Regions from separate parts of the Streptomyces sp. NPDC088785 genome, predicted to be linked through region 1. Evidence: riboswitches for the same ligand, from Rfam matches in the RefSeq annotation. Region 1 holds a riboswitch; the other holds the start of a gene.
What was found. Region 1 has a riboswitch for cobalamin ahead of metE (5-methyltetrahydropteroyltriglutamate--homocysteine S-methyltransferase). Riboswitches for the same ligand answer to the same signal wherever they lie in the genome.
Positions count from the first base shown of each region.

Region 2: linked by a shared signal. The riboswitch ahead of ACIP5K_RS27855 ((2Fe-2S) ferredoxin domain-containing protein) and the one ahead of metE (5-methyltetrahydropteroyltriglutamate--homocysteine S-methyltransferase) in region 1 are both predicted to bind cobalamin.

Region 1 is NZ_JBIVKH010000004.1:277,247-283,018, forward strand. It holds gene cobF (precorrin-6A synthase (deacetylating)) at 1-500, shown strand, start outside; gene nrdR (transcriptional regulator NrdR) at 534-995, opposite strand; gene metE (5-methyltetrahydropteroyltriglutamate--homocysteine S-methyltransferase) at 1,230-3,548, opposite strand; cobalamin riboswitch at 3,709-3,945, opposite strand; gene ACIP5K_RS15265 (sortase-dependent protein) at 4,168-4,602, shown strand; gene ACIP5K_RS15270 (RNA polymerase sigma factor) at 4,624-5,319, shown strand; gene ACIP5K_RS15275 (hypothetical protein) at 5,316-5,753, shown strand.
Region 2 is NZ_JBIVKH010000012.1:198,188-203,959, forward strand. It holds gene ACIP5K_RS27840 (patatin-like phospholipase family protein) at 1-571, opposite strand, end outside; gene ACIP5K_RS27845 (TetR/AcrR family transcriptional regulator) at 687-1,340, shown strand; gene ACIP5K_RS27850 (VOC family protein) at 1,411-1,845, shown strand; cobalamin riboswitch at 2,148-2,271, shown strand; gene ACIP5K_RS27855 ((2Fe-2S) ferredoxin domain-containing protein) at 2,333-2,731, shown strand; gene ACIP5K_RS27860 ((2Fe-2S)-binding protein) at 2,728-3,435, shown strand; gene meaB (methylmalonyl Co-A mutase-associated GTPase MeaB) at 3,454-4,443, opposite strand; gene scpA (methylmalonyl-CoA mutase) at 4,456-5,772, opposite strand, start outside.

The DNA of each region.
Region 1 (5,772 bases):
ACGAGCTGGAGCCCGGCGGGACCGGAGCGTTCCTCGTGTGGGGCGACCCGTCGCTCTACGACAGCACCCTCGGCATCCTCGCCGACATCGGGACCCGCGGCCGGGTCGACGCGGCCGTCGAGGTGATCCCCGGCATCACCAGCGTGTCCACGCTCGCCGCGCGCCACCGCATCCCCCTCAACCAGGTCGGCCGCCCCGTGCACATCACCCCGGCCCGCCGGCTGCCCGAGGTCGACCGGCACGACGACGGGGACGTCGTCGTCATGCTCGACGGCGGCGAGTCGTTCACCCGGGTCGAGGGCGCGGGCCGGTGGATCTACTGGGGCGCCTACCTGGGTACCCCGGACGAACTGCTGATCGCCGGGCCCCTGGACGAGGTCCGCGACCGCATCCGGCAGGTGCGCTCCGAGGCCCGCGCGCGGCACGGCTGGATCATGGACACCTACCTGCTGCGGAACCCGGACGGGCCGGGCGAGCGGCCCGCGCCCGCCACGGACTGACCACCCCTCCACGGACTGACCACCCCGCGGTGGTCAGTCCACCGCCTGGCCGCACTTGGCCCGCAGCTCCGCGATGGCGTTCTCGAAGTCGCTGAGGGACTCGAAGGCGCGGTAGACGGAGGCGAACCGCATGTAGGCCACCGGGTCCAGCTCGCTGAGCGGCTCCAGAACGGCGAGCCCCACGTCATGGGTGCTCAATTGGGCGCTCCCCGCGGCCCGCAGGTTCTCCTCCACCTGCTGGCCGAGCCGGTCGAGCATGTCCTCCGTGATGGGACGCCCCTGGCACGCCTTGCGGACACTGCTGACGATCTTGGTGCGGCTGAACGGCTCGGTCACACCGCTGCGCTTGACCACGAGCAGGGAGTACGTCTCCAGCGTGGTGAAACGGCGCTGGCAGTGCGCGCACTGCCGGCGGCGGCGGATCGATGTGCCGTCATCGGTCGACCGGCTGTCGATGACACGGCTGTCGGGGAGCCTGCAGAAGGGGCAGTACACCGTTCATGTCCTCTCGGATTGCCTCGGACCGTGGGGTGCGTGTCCGGTGTCCGGCCGATCGTGGAGCGACGCTCATGGTAACGCAACTGACCTGCAGTTTTTCTCGAACTCGGCCGATTCTGCCCGCATTCGGCACGCGCGCGGCCGGCCGGGCGGGACCCGGGATGTCCGCTCCGACCTGCGCGTCGTCACCGGGCCGGGACACCGTTCGGGTCCCGGCCCGGTGACACCGGATCAGGCCGGACCGAGCTCCCCGCGCACGGTCCGCGCGGCCGACACCAGGTTCTCCAGGGACGAGCGGGTCTCCGGCCAGCCGCGGGTCTTCAGGCCGCAGTCCGGATTGACCCACAGCCGCTCGGCCGGAATCGCCTCAAGTCCCTTGCGCAGCAGGGCCGCCGCCTCCCGCGCGCTCGGCACGCGCGGCGAGTGGATGTCGTACACCCCGGGACCGGCCTCGCGCGGGTAGCCGTGCGCGGCGAGTTCCGCGGCGACCTGCATGTGCGAGCGCGCCGCCTCCAGGCTGATCACGTCGGCGTCGAGGTCGTCGATCGCCTGCACGATGTCGCCGAACTCGGCGTAGCACATGTGCGTGTGGATCTGGGTGTCCGGCCGCACGCCCGCGGTGGTCAGCCGGAACGCCTCCGTCGCCCAGTCCAGGTAGGCGGCGCGGCCGGCGGCCCGCAGCGGCAGCGTCTCGCGCAGCGCGGGCTCGTCGACCTGGATGACCGGGGTGCCGCTCGCCTCCAGGTCGTGGACCTCGTCGCGCAGCGCGAGCGCGACCTGGCGCGCGGTGTCGCCGAGCGGCTGGTCGTCGCGGACGAAGGACCAGGCGAGCATGGTCACCGGCCCGGTCAGCATGCCCTTGACGGGGCGCTCGGACAGCGACTGCGCGTACGACGTCCAGCGCACCGTCATCGGCTCGGGACGGGAGATGTCACCGGCCAGGACCGGCGGCCGGACGTAACGGGTGCCGTAGGACTGCACCCAGCCGTGCCGCGTCGCCAGAAAGCCGGTGAGCCGCTCCGCGAAGTACTGCACCATGTCGTTCCGTTCGGGCTCACCGTGCACCAGGACGTCGATGCCGGTCTTCTCCTGGAAGGCGACGACCTCGCGGATCTCGTCCCTGACGCGCTCCTCGTAGCCCGCGGTGTCGATCCGTCCCGCACGCACATCGGCGCGCGCCGTGCGCAGTTCGGCGGTCTGCGGGAACGAGCCGATGGTGGTCGTCGGCAGCAGCGGCAGCTTCAGCCGGGCGCGCTGGGCCGCCGCCCGCTCGGGGTACGGCAGCGAGCGCCGGGTGTCCGCGCCGGTGACCGCGGCGGCGCGGGCCCGCACCGCGGGGTCACGGGTGAGGGGCGAGGTGGCACGGGAGGAGAGCGCCGCACGGTTCACCGCCAGCTCCGCGGCGATCGCGTCCGTGCCGCGGGCGATCCCCCTGGCGAGCGTGGCGACCTCCGCCGTCTTCTGGCGGGCGAAGGCGAGCCAGCGCAGGATCTGCGGGTCGATCTCCCGCTCCAGGGCGGTGTCCAGCGGCACGTGCAGCAGCGAGCAGGACGCGGCGACGTCCACCCGGTCGGCGAGCCCCAGCAGGGTGCCGAGCGTGGCGAGGGACTTCTCCAGGTCGTTGACCCAGATGTTGCGGCCGTCGACCACGCCGGCGACCAGCCGCTTGCCCGGCAGCCCGCCGACGGCGGCGAGCGCGTCCAGTTGGCCCGCCGCGGCGCCGGTGAAGTCGAGGGCGAGACCCTCGACGGGCGCCTTCGCCAGCACCGGCAGGGCGTCGCCGAGCCGGTCGAAGTAGGAGGCCACCAGCAGCCGGGGCCGGTCGCTCGCCCCACCCAGCTCGCGGTAGGCCCGTTCCGCGGCGTTCAGTTCGGCCGGCGTGCGGTCCTGCACCAGCGCGGGCTCGTCGAGCTGCACCCAGTCCGCCCCGGCGGCCCGCAGGTCGGCGAGGACCTCGGCGTACACCGGCAGCAGCCGGTCCAGCAGGGTCAGCGGGTCGAACCCGGCGGCGACGCCCGGAGCGGGCTTCGCCAGCAGGAGGTACGTGACGGGGCCGACCAGGACCGGACGGGCGGCGCGGCCCTCGGCGGACGCCTCCCGGAACTCGGCGACCTGCCGGGCGGAGTCGGCGCCGAACACCGTGTCCGGTCCCAACTCGGGCACCAGGTAGTGGTAGTTCGTGTCGAACCACTTGGTCATCTCCAGCGGCGCCACGTCCTGGGTGCCGCGCGCCATCGCGAAGTAGCCGTCCAGGGCGTCGGCCTCGACGGCGGCCCGGTGGCGCTCGGGGATCGCGCCGACCATCACCGTGGTGTCCAGGACGTGGTCGTAGTACGAGAAGTCGCCGGTGGGGATCTCGTCGATGCCGGCGGCCGCCAGCTCCGCGCGGCGGGCGCGGCGCAGCCCGGCGGCGGTGTCCCGCAGGGCGTCGGCGGTGACCCGGCCCTTCCAGTACCCCTCGACGGCCTTCTTCAGTTCACGGTCGCTCCCCTGACGGGGGTAGCCGTACACGGTGGCCCGTGCTGCCGCGGCTGCGGTCCTCGTGGTCACGGAGTTCTCCTTCGAGAGACGTATCCCTGGGATCCCGAGGACCCGAACGCGTGAAGGAGCGACAGAAACGGCGGGGCTCCCCGCGCTGTGCCGCGCGGCCGTCCGCCGGATATGCACGCCGACCCGCCCACGAGGTCACCGGGATGTCCGCGCACGCGTCGTACGCGCACGGGCAGTTGGCAGGTCTTCGGACTCGCGGGCGCGTTCTCCGTACGGTTCGTCCGGACGGAGGACATCTACTGGCCGTCGCTTCCCAGGTCCCGTTCCTCGGGCCCAGTGCGTATGACGGCGGTCGTTCCCACTCACCGCTGCGGGGCAGTCCCGGATTCCCACCGGGTTCCCTCTTGCGACGCATCCCGCCTGGCGGACGGGGCGAACCAGCTGCGGGGCCCACCCTACGGGCCCGCCGTCCGCGATGGCCAGACTGGGGCCCCGGCGCCCGCCGCGCTCCCGGCGAAGAAATCTCTCCGAGCGCGGCAACCCGCGGCGGGCTCGCGCGTCGTGTGGAGGTGAAGGGCGCCCTCCGGCGCCCCGTCCCGACCCTCCCGACCCTCCCGACTCGTCCCCGTCCCCCCGACGGCCCCGACCGTCTGCCCGTCCCGACATGTGGAGTACGACCGTGAACCACCTCGTCCCCGTCCGCAGCGCCCTGATCGCCACCGGCCTGCTGGCCGCCCTGGCCACGACGCCCGCCGCCCACGCCGCCCCGGCCCACGCGTCGGCCGCCCCCACGGCCGCTGCCACGGCCGCCGCCACCGCCACGCCGAGCCCCGTGCCCTCCGCCCCCGGCACCGCCGCTCCGACCCCGGCCGCCAGCGAGCCGCCGTCCGACGCGCCCTCGGCCGCGCCGGCCGCCCCGGGGAAGGCGGGGAGCGAAGCCCCCTCGGCGGCGCCCGGCGGCACCGCGGCGCCCGCGCCCGCCCCCTCCCAGGACGAGCTGGCCCACACCGGCGCCTCGCGGACCGGCACCACCGCCCTGGGCGCCGGGGCCGCCGTCCTCGTCGCCGGCGGGGCGGGTGCCCTCTTCGCCGCACGCCGCCGCTCGCACCGCTGACACCCGCCCCGAGGAACCCCCGTGCACAGCCCCGCAGCCATCGAACCCGCCCACCGGCCCCGGCCGTTCACGCTCCCGCACGGCCGGGGCCGCCCCGGGTGGCGGGAGGTGCTGCGCGGGCTGCTGCGCCACGACCGCGGCACGCTCGAAACGGCGCCGGGACCGGACACGCCGCCGCACACCTCCGCGTACGGCGGCACGCGCCCGTACCCGCCCGCACGGCCCGAGCGGCCGCCCACGATCAGCGAGCTCTACCACGCGCACCGGCTGCGCATGGTCCGGCTCGCGGTGCTGCTCGTGGACGACCTGTCCACCGCCGAGGACGTCGTGCAGGACGCGTTCACCGCGCTCTACCGACGCCACGGCGAGCGGATCACGGAGGTCGACAACGCGCTCGGCTACCTGCGGACGTCGGTCGTCAACACCGCCCGTTCGGTGCTGCGCCGGCGCCGCACGGCCCGCGCCTGGACCCCGCCGCCGGCCGGCGAGACGCCCTCCGCCGAGGAATCCGTCGTCCTCGACGAGGCGCACCGCGAGGTCCTCGCCGCGCTCGCCCGGCTCACCCCGCGCCGCCGCGAGGTCCTCGTGCTGCGCTACTGGGCCGACCTCAGCGAGGCCGAGATCGCCACCACCCTCGGCATCAGCAGGGGCGCGGTGAAGTCGAACGCCAGCCGCGCGCTGGACGCACTCGAAAAGATCCTGGAGGGCCGGATATGACGCCCCGACCGCCCCGCCCCCCATGGCCGGACCCCGCCGGACGGCCCGCCCGGCCGACCGAACGCCGCCTGCACGACGCGCTCGCCGCCCGCGCCGACGCCGTCACCGTCCGGGCGTTGCGCCCGGCCGCCCCGCCCGGACCCCACCCGCGCCGGCCGCCCCTGCTCCACCACGTCCGGCGCCGGATCGCGCTGCCGCTCGCCGGGCTCGCCGCCGCCGCGGCCCTCGTCGCCGGCTGGTCCGCCCTGGCCCCGGACCCGGAGCCGCACCGCGTGCCCGCCCCGCCGGCCGCGCCCGACGGCCGGCCCACACCCCGCCCCACGCCGCCGACACCGTCCGCCTCGCCGCCGCCGTCGACCGCGGTGCCGTCACCGTCGGCCCCGGCCGACGCGGACCGGGGCGCCCCCTCGGCGACGCCGAACACCCCCGGCTGACCCGACACCGGCACACCGG
Region 2 (5,772 bases), on a different contig from region 1:
ACCGGCTGCCGCCGTCCATCCACCGCCGGCCCGACAGCGTGATCGGTGGCCACACCAGGGGAACGGCGCAACTGGCGGCGACCGCTTCGACGACCGTCGCGCCCGTGTGCCGGTCGAAGGCGCCGGTGGCGCCCGTCGCGGCGTCCACGGCCGCGAGCCGCAGCGGACGGTCGGGCCAGTCCCGCACGCCGTCCAGCAGCGTGCGCACCGTGTCGAGCACCACGTGCTCCGGGACGGTCCGGGCGGCGAGCGCGGCCCGGCCGAGGCGGCGCGCGGAGCGGTCGGGGTCCCGCGACCCGAGGGCCGCCCGGAGGAACCGGAGCGTCTGGACGACCGTGACCCCCAGGTCGACGCGGTCCGCGCCGGCCAGCTGACGCTCGTACAGCTCCTGCGGGGACTGCCCCGACAGCAGCCGGGCGGCGAAGACGGCCCCGGCCGACGCGCCCGCCGTCAGGTCGGCGTCGGCCGGATCGCACCCGGACTCCGCGAGACCGGCCAGGACGCCGACCAGCCACGCCCCGCCGACCGGCCCGCCACCGCCCAGGACGAGTGCCCTGCCCGCATCCCCCATGACCCGCTCCTCACCCCGCGCCAAACGGGGAGTGCTCCCCGTTTTGATGGACGATAGCATCTCCACCGGGGACCACTCCCCGGATGTCCCGGGGAGACGCGTGAAGGAGGACCACATGGCCGGCGCCGCATCCGGCACGACGGCACACCGGCGACGCGACGCGCGACGCAACCGGGAGCTGATCGTCGAGGCCGCGCGCGAGCTGTTCCGGGAGCAGGGCCTCGCGGCCCCCCTCGACGTCGTCGCCCGCCGGGCCAACGTGGGCAACGCGACCCTGTACCGGCACTTCCCGGCCCGCGCCGACCTCGTCGACGCCGTCTTCCGCGATCAGTTGGGCGGCACGATGACCGCCGGCGAGGAAGCGCGCGCGGCCGCCGACGCGTGGGCCGGCCTGACCGGCTACCTGGAGGTCGTGTTCACGGTGCTCGCCACGGACCGGGGCACGAACGACCTGATGACCACGAGCCTGGAGGGCGTCACGGCGCTGGACGCCGTCCACGCGCACAACCACCGGACCGTGGACGAACTCCTGCGGCGCGGACAGGCGCAGGGCTCCGTCCGCGCCGATGTCGTCGTGGAGGACGTGCTGTTCGGCCTCGCCGCGCTGGGGCGGGCCGTCCCCGCGCTCACCGCCGCGGCCGCGCCCGACGCCTGGCGCCGTCCCCTCGCCCTCCTCCTGGCCGGGCTGCGTCCCGCCGCCGCGCAACCTCCGCTCCCGGCCGCCGCCCTGACGCCCGGACAGCTCAGGGCGACCCTCGCCGGACTGTGACACCGGCCGCGCGCCGGGCCTTCCGGAAATAGGGAGGTGGGCGGGCGGACGACGTTGGTATGGTGCGCCGATGTCAACGATCAAGCAGTTCCAAGTGACCTTCGACTGCGCGGAACCCGAGCGTGTCGCCCGGTTCTGGTGCGAGGTGCTGGGGTACGTCATGCCCACGCCGCCGGAGGAGTTCGGCACCTGGGACGAGTACCGGGCCGCGCAGCCGCCCGAGGAGCGCGACACGTGGTCCGCCTGCGTCGACCCCTCGGGCGCGGGCCCGCGCCTGTACTTCCAGCGCGTTCCCGAGGGCCGTGTCGTCAAGAACCGCGTGCACCTCGACGTACGCACCGCCACCGGTCTCAAGGGCGCCGAACGCCTCGCCGTCCTGGAGGCCGAGTGCGCCCGCCTCGTCGCCCTCGGCGCGACCCACGTGACCACCCTGTACGCCGACGAGGAGAACGAGTCCTGCATCCCGATGCAGGACATCGAGGGCAACGAGTTCTGCATCGACTGACCCCACGCGAACCGACTGACCCCACGCAAGAGGACCGGGAGGCCCGCGGGCCCGCCGGTGCGGGCCTCCGGTCCTCCGCGTCCACGACGCTCCGGTCACCTGGACCCGCGACCGTCCGGCCGTGTCGTTCGCCGCGACCCGCGACCCGCGACCCGCGACCCGCGACCCGCGACCCGCGACCCGGTACCCGCGACCGCACGGCCGCGTCGGCCGTCGCCGGAGCCCGGCACCGGCCCCCGACGCCCCGTGGACAGCGGCGCGCCGAATGGCATGATGGCCCCTGACATGGGCGACAGCCGCCCGAGGAAACCGGTGCGATTCCGGTGCGGTACCGCCACTGTGATCGGCGAGCGGATCCCGACGAGCCACTGCCCCGCGCGGGGTGGGAAGGCCGGGACGAGCGCGGACCCGAGAGCCAGGAGACTCACGCTGTCGCCTCCTCGAAGCACCCCGGGGCGGACCTCCCCGGCGAGAGGAAGGACACGGCATGCCCGAGCGGCCCGCCGACGGCACCGACACGACCACGGCGACGGGAGCCCGGGCCGTCCCGTGCCGGGTGGTGGTCTGCCGCGACTGCTGCTGCGGCACCGTCAAGGTCGACGGCGACCACGCGGCCCAGACCGCGCGGCTGCGCCAGATCGCCCCGGTGCGGATCAGTGAGTGCCTGGACGTCTGCGAACAGGCCAACGTCATCGTCGTCCAGCCCTCGACGGCCGGCCGGGCGGCAGGTGCCCGCCCGGTCTGGCTCGGCCTGGTCAACGACCCCGACGCCACCGAGGACATAGCGGACTGGGTACGGGCCGGCGGCCCCGGTGTCGCCGCCCGCCCCGACATCCTCGACCTCTACCTCATCAAGCCGCCGCGCCGCGCCCCGGCCGGCTCGTGAACGCCACCGCGCACCCGGCGGGCGAGGCCCGGCCGGAACAGGTCGCCGAGGCGCTGCGCGACCTGGCGCGGCTCGGCGGGTTCTTCGCCCTCGACACGGCCGCGCCCGGCACACCCCGGCAGGGGGCGCCCGCCGACGGCCGCGGACTGCGCGAAGGGTTCGCCGCCCGGGCCCGGGCCGTCAACGACCGTTTCGGGACGGCCGAGCCCCGCGTCGGCGTCTCCGTCGCCCACCTGGGACTCGCCGCACGGCTGTGGTCGCCGGTCCTCGCCTGCGTGCTCGTGCACGGGATCCTGCCCGCGATGGACGCCGCGGAATGGGCGGGGGACGGCACGGCCGTACGCCTGAACGGCGCGCGGGGACGGCTCACGGCACGGCTGCCGGCGCCGGCCGACGCCGTCCACGCGGAGGTGGACGGCGCGCTGCGGAACGTCGAGGACGGCCTCACCGTGAAGATCGCGCCGGGCCTGCTGGCCGGCAACTCCGCGTCCGCGCTGGTCGGTTCGGCGGCCCAGCTCCAGCGGACGCTGCCCGCCCTGCGCGCCCCGCTCGGCCGGCTGACCCGCGACCTGCTGCGGACCGGCCGACTGCGCGGTACCGGCCGGATCACCGGCCCCGGGCCGGCGTTCCGCCGCAACAGCTGCTGCCTCCTCTACCGCGCCCCCGGCGGCGGCACGTGCGGAGACTGCTGCCTGACCGGGTGACCCGGCGACCGGGACGCGTCAGTGCGCGTCCCGCTGCCCGAACGTGTCGAGGATCCGCTCGGCGGCCAGCGTCGCCGTGAGCTCGCCGTCCCGGACCTGACGCTCCAGACCGGGCGTGACCGCGCGCACCGCCGGATCGGCGTGCAGCCGCCCGAGCAGCTCGTCGCGCACCATCGTCCAGGTCCAGTCGACCTGTTGCGTACGCCGCCGCTCCGCCAGCCGGCCCGTCGAGTCGAGGAGCGAGCGGTGCCGCTCGACGCGCTCCCACACCTCGTCGAGCCCGGTCCGCTCCCGGGCGCTGCACCACAGCACCGGAGGCGTCCAGAACGCGTCCTTGCCGTGCATCAGCCGCAGCGCGCCCGACAGTTCGCGCGCCGCCGACCGCGCGTCCCGCTCGTGCGGCCCGTCGGCCTTGTTCACCGCGATGACGTCGGCCAGCTCCAGCACACCCTTCTTGATGCCCTGCAACTGGTCACCGGTCCGCGCCAGCGACAGCAGCAGGAACGTGTCGACCATATTCGCCACGGCCGTCTCCGACTGGCCGACGCCGACCGTCTCCACCAGCACGACGTCGTACCCGGCGGCCTCCATGACGACGATCGACTCGCGGGTCGCCTTCGCGACACCGCCGAGCGTCCCGGCCGTGGGGGAGGGGCGCACGAAGGCGTCCGGATCGACCGCGAGCCGCTCCATCCGCGTCTTGTCGCCGAGGATGGAGCCGCCCGTGCGGCTGGACGACGGATCGACCGCGAGCACCGCCACCCGGTGGCCGCGCCCGGTCAGCAGGGAGCCGAACGCGTCGATGAACGTCGACTTCCCCACCCCCGGCACCCCGCTGACGCCGATCCGACGGGCCCGGCCGCTGTACGGCAGCAGCTCCGTCAGCAACTCCTGCGCCAGGCGGCGGTGCCCGGGACGCGTGGACTCCACCAGGGTGATCGCCCGCGCCACCACGGCCCGCTTCCCGGCGAGGACGCCCTTGACGTACGTATCGAGATCGATGGCCACCCCGTCACCGGCTCACTGGTCGTCGTGCCCGAGGTCCGCCGCGAGGCGCGCCACCAGGTCGTGGGCGGCGTCCGGGATCACGGTGCCGGGCGGGAACACGGCGGCGGCCCCCATCTCCACGAGCGTGGGCACGTCCTGCGGCGGGATCACCCCGCCCACCACGATCATGATGTCCTCGCGTCCCTCGTCGGCGAGCGCCTCGCGCAGCGCCGGTACGAGGGTGAGGTGCCCGGCCGCCAGCGACGACACCCCGACGATGTGCACGTCCGCCTCGACGGCCTGCCGCGCCACCTCGCCCGGCGTCTGGAACAGCGGGCCGACGTCGACGTCGAAGCCCAGGTCGGCGAAGGCCGTCGCGATCACCTTCTGGCCGCGGTCGTGCCCGTCCTGGCCCATCTTGGCGACGAGGATGCGCGGCCTGCGCCCCTCGGCCTCGGCGAACGCCTCGACGCGGCCGCGGGTCCGCTCCACGTTCGCCGACTCCCCTGCTTCGTTGCGGTACACACCGGAGATCGTACGGATCTGTCCCGCGTGCCGGCCGTAGACCTTCTCCAGCGCGTCCGAGATCTCGCCGACCGTGGCCATCGCCCGCGCCGCGCGCACCGCGAGCTCCAGCAAATTCCCGTCACCGCCCGCCGCCCGGGTCAGCGCGTCGAGCGCGTTCCGGCAGGCCGTCTCGTCCCGCTCCGCGCGCAGCCGGCGCAGCTTGGCGATCTGCTGGGCGCGCACCGAGGAATTGTCGACCTTGAGGACCTCGATCTCCTCGTCCGCGTCGACCCGGTACTTGTTGACGCCGATGACGGGCTGCCGGCCGGAGTCGATCCGCGCCTGGGTGCGGGCGGCGGCCTCCTCCACGCGCAGCTTCGGGATGCCCGCGTCGATGGCCTGCGCCATGCCGCCCGCCTGCTCGACCTCCTGGATGTGCTGCCACGCCCGGCGCGCCAGGTCGTGGGTCAGCTTCTCCACGTACGCGCTGCCGCCCCACGGGTCGATCACCCGCGTCGTGCCCGATTCCTGCTGGATGAGCAGCTGGGTGTTGCGGGCGATCCGCGCCGAGAAGTCGGTGGGCAGCGCGAGCGCCTCGTCGAGCGCGTTCGTGTGCAGCGACTGGGTGTGTCCCTGCGTCGCCGCCATCGCCTCCACGCACGTACGTGTGACGTTGTTGAACACGTCCTGCGCCGTCAGCGACCAGCCCGACGTCTGCGAATGGGTGCGCAGGGAAAGGGACTTGGCGTTCTGCGGATCGAACTGCTTCACCAGCTTCGCCCACAGCAGGCGGGCCGCGCGCAGCTTGGCGACCTCCATGAAGAAGTTCATGCCGATCGCCCA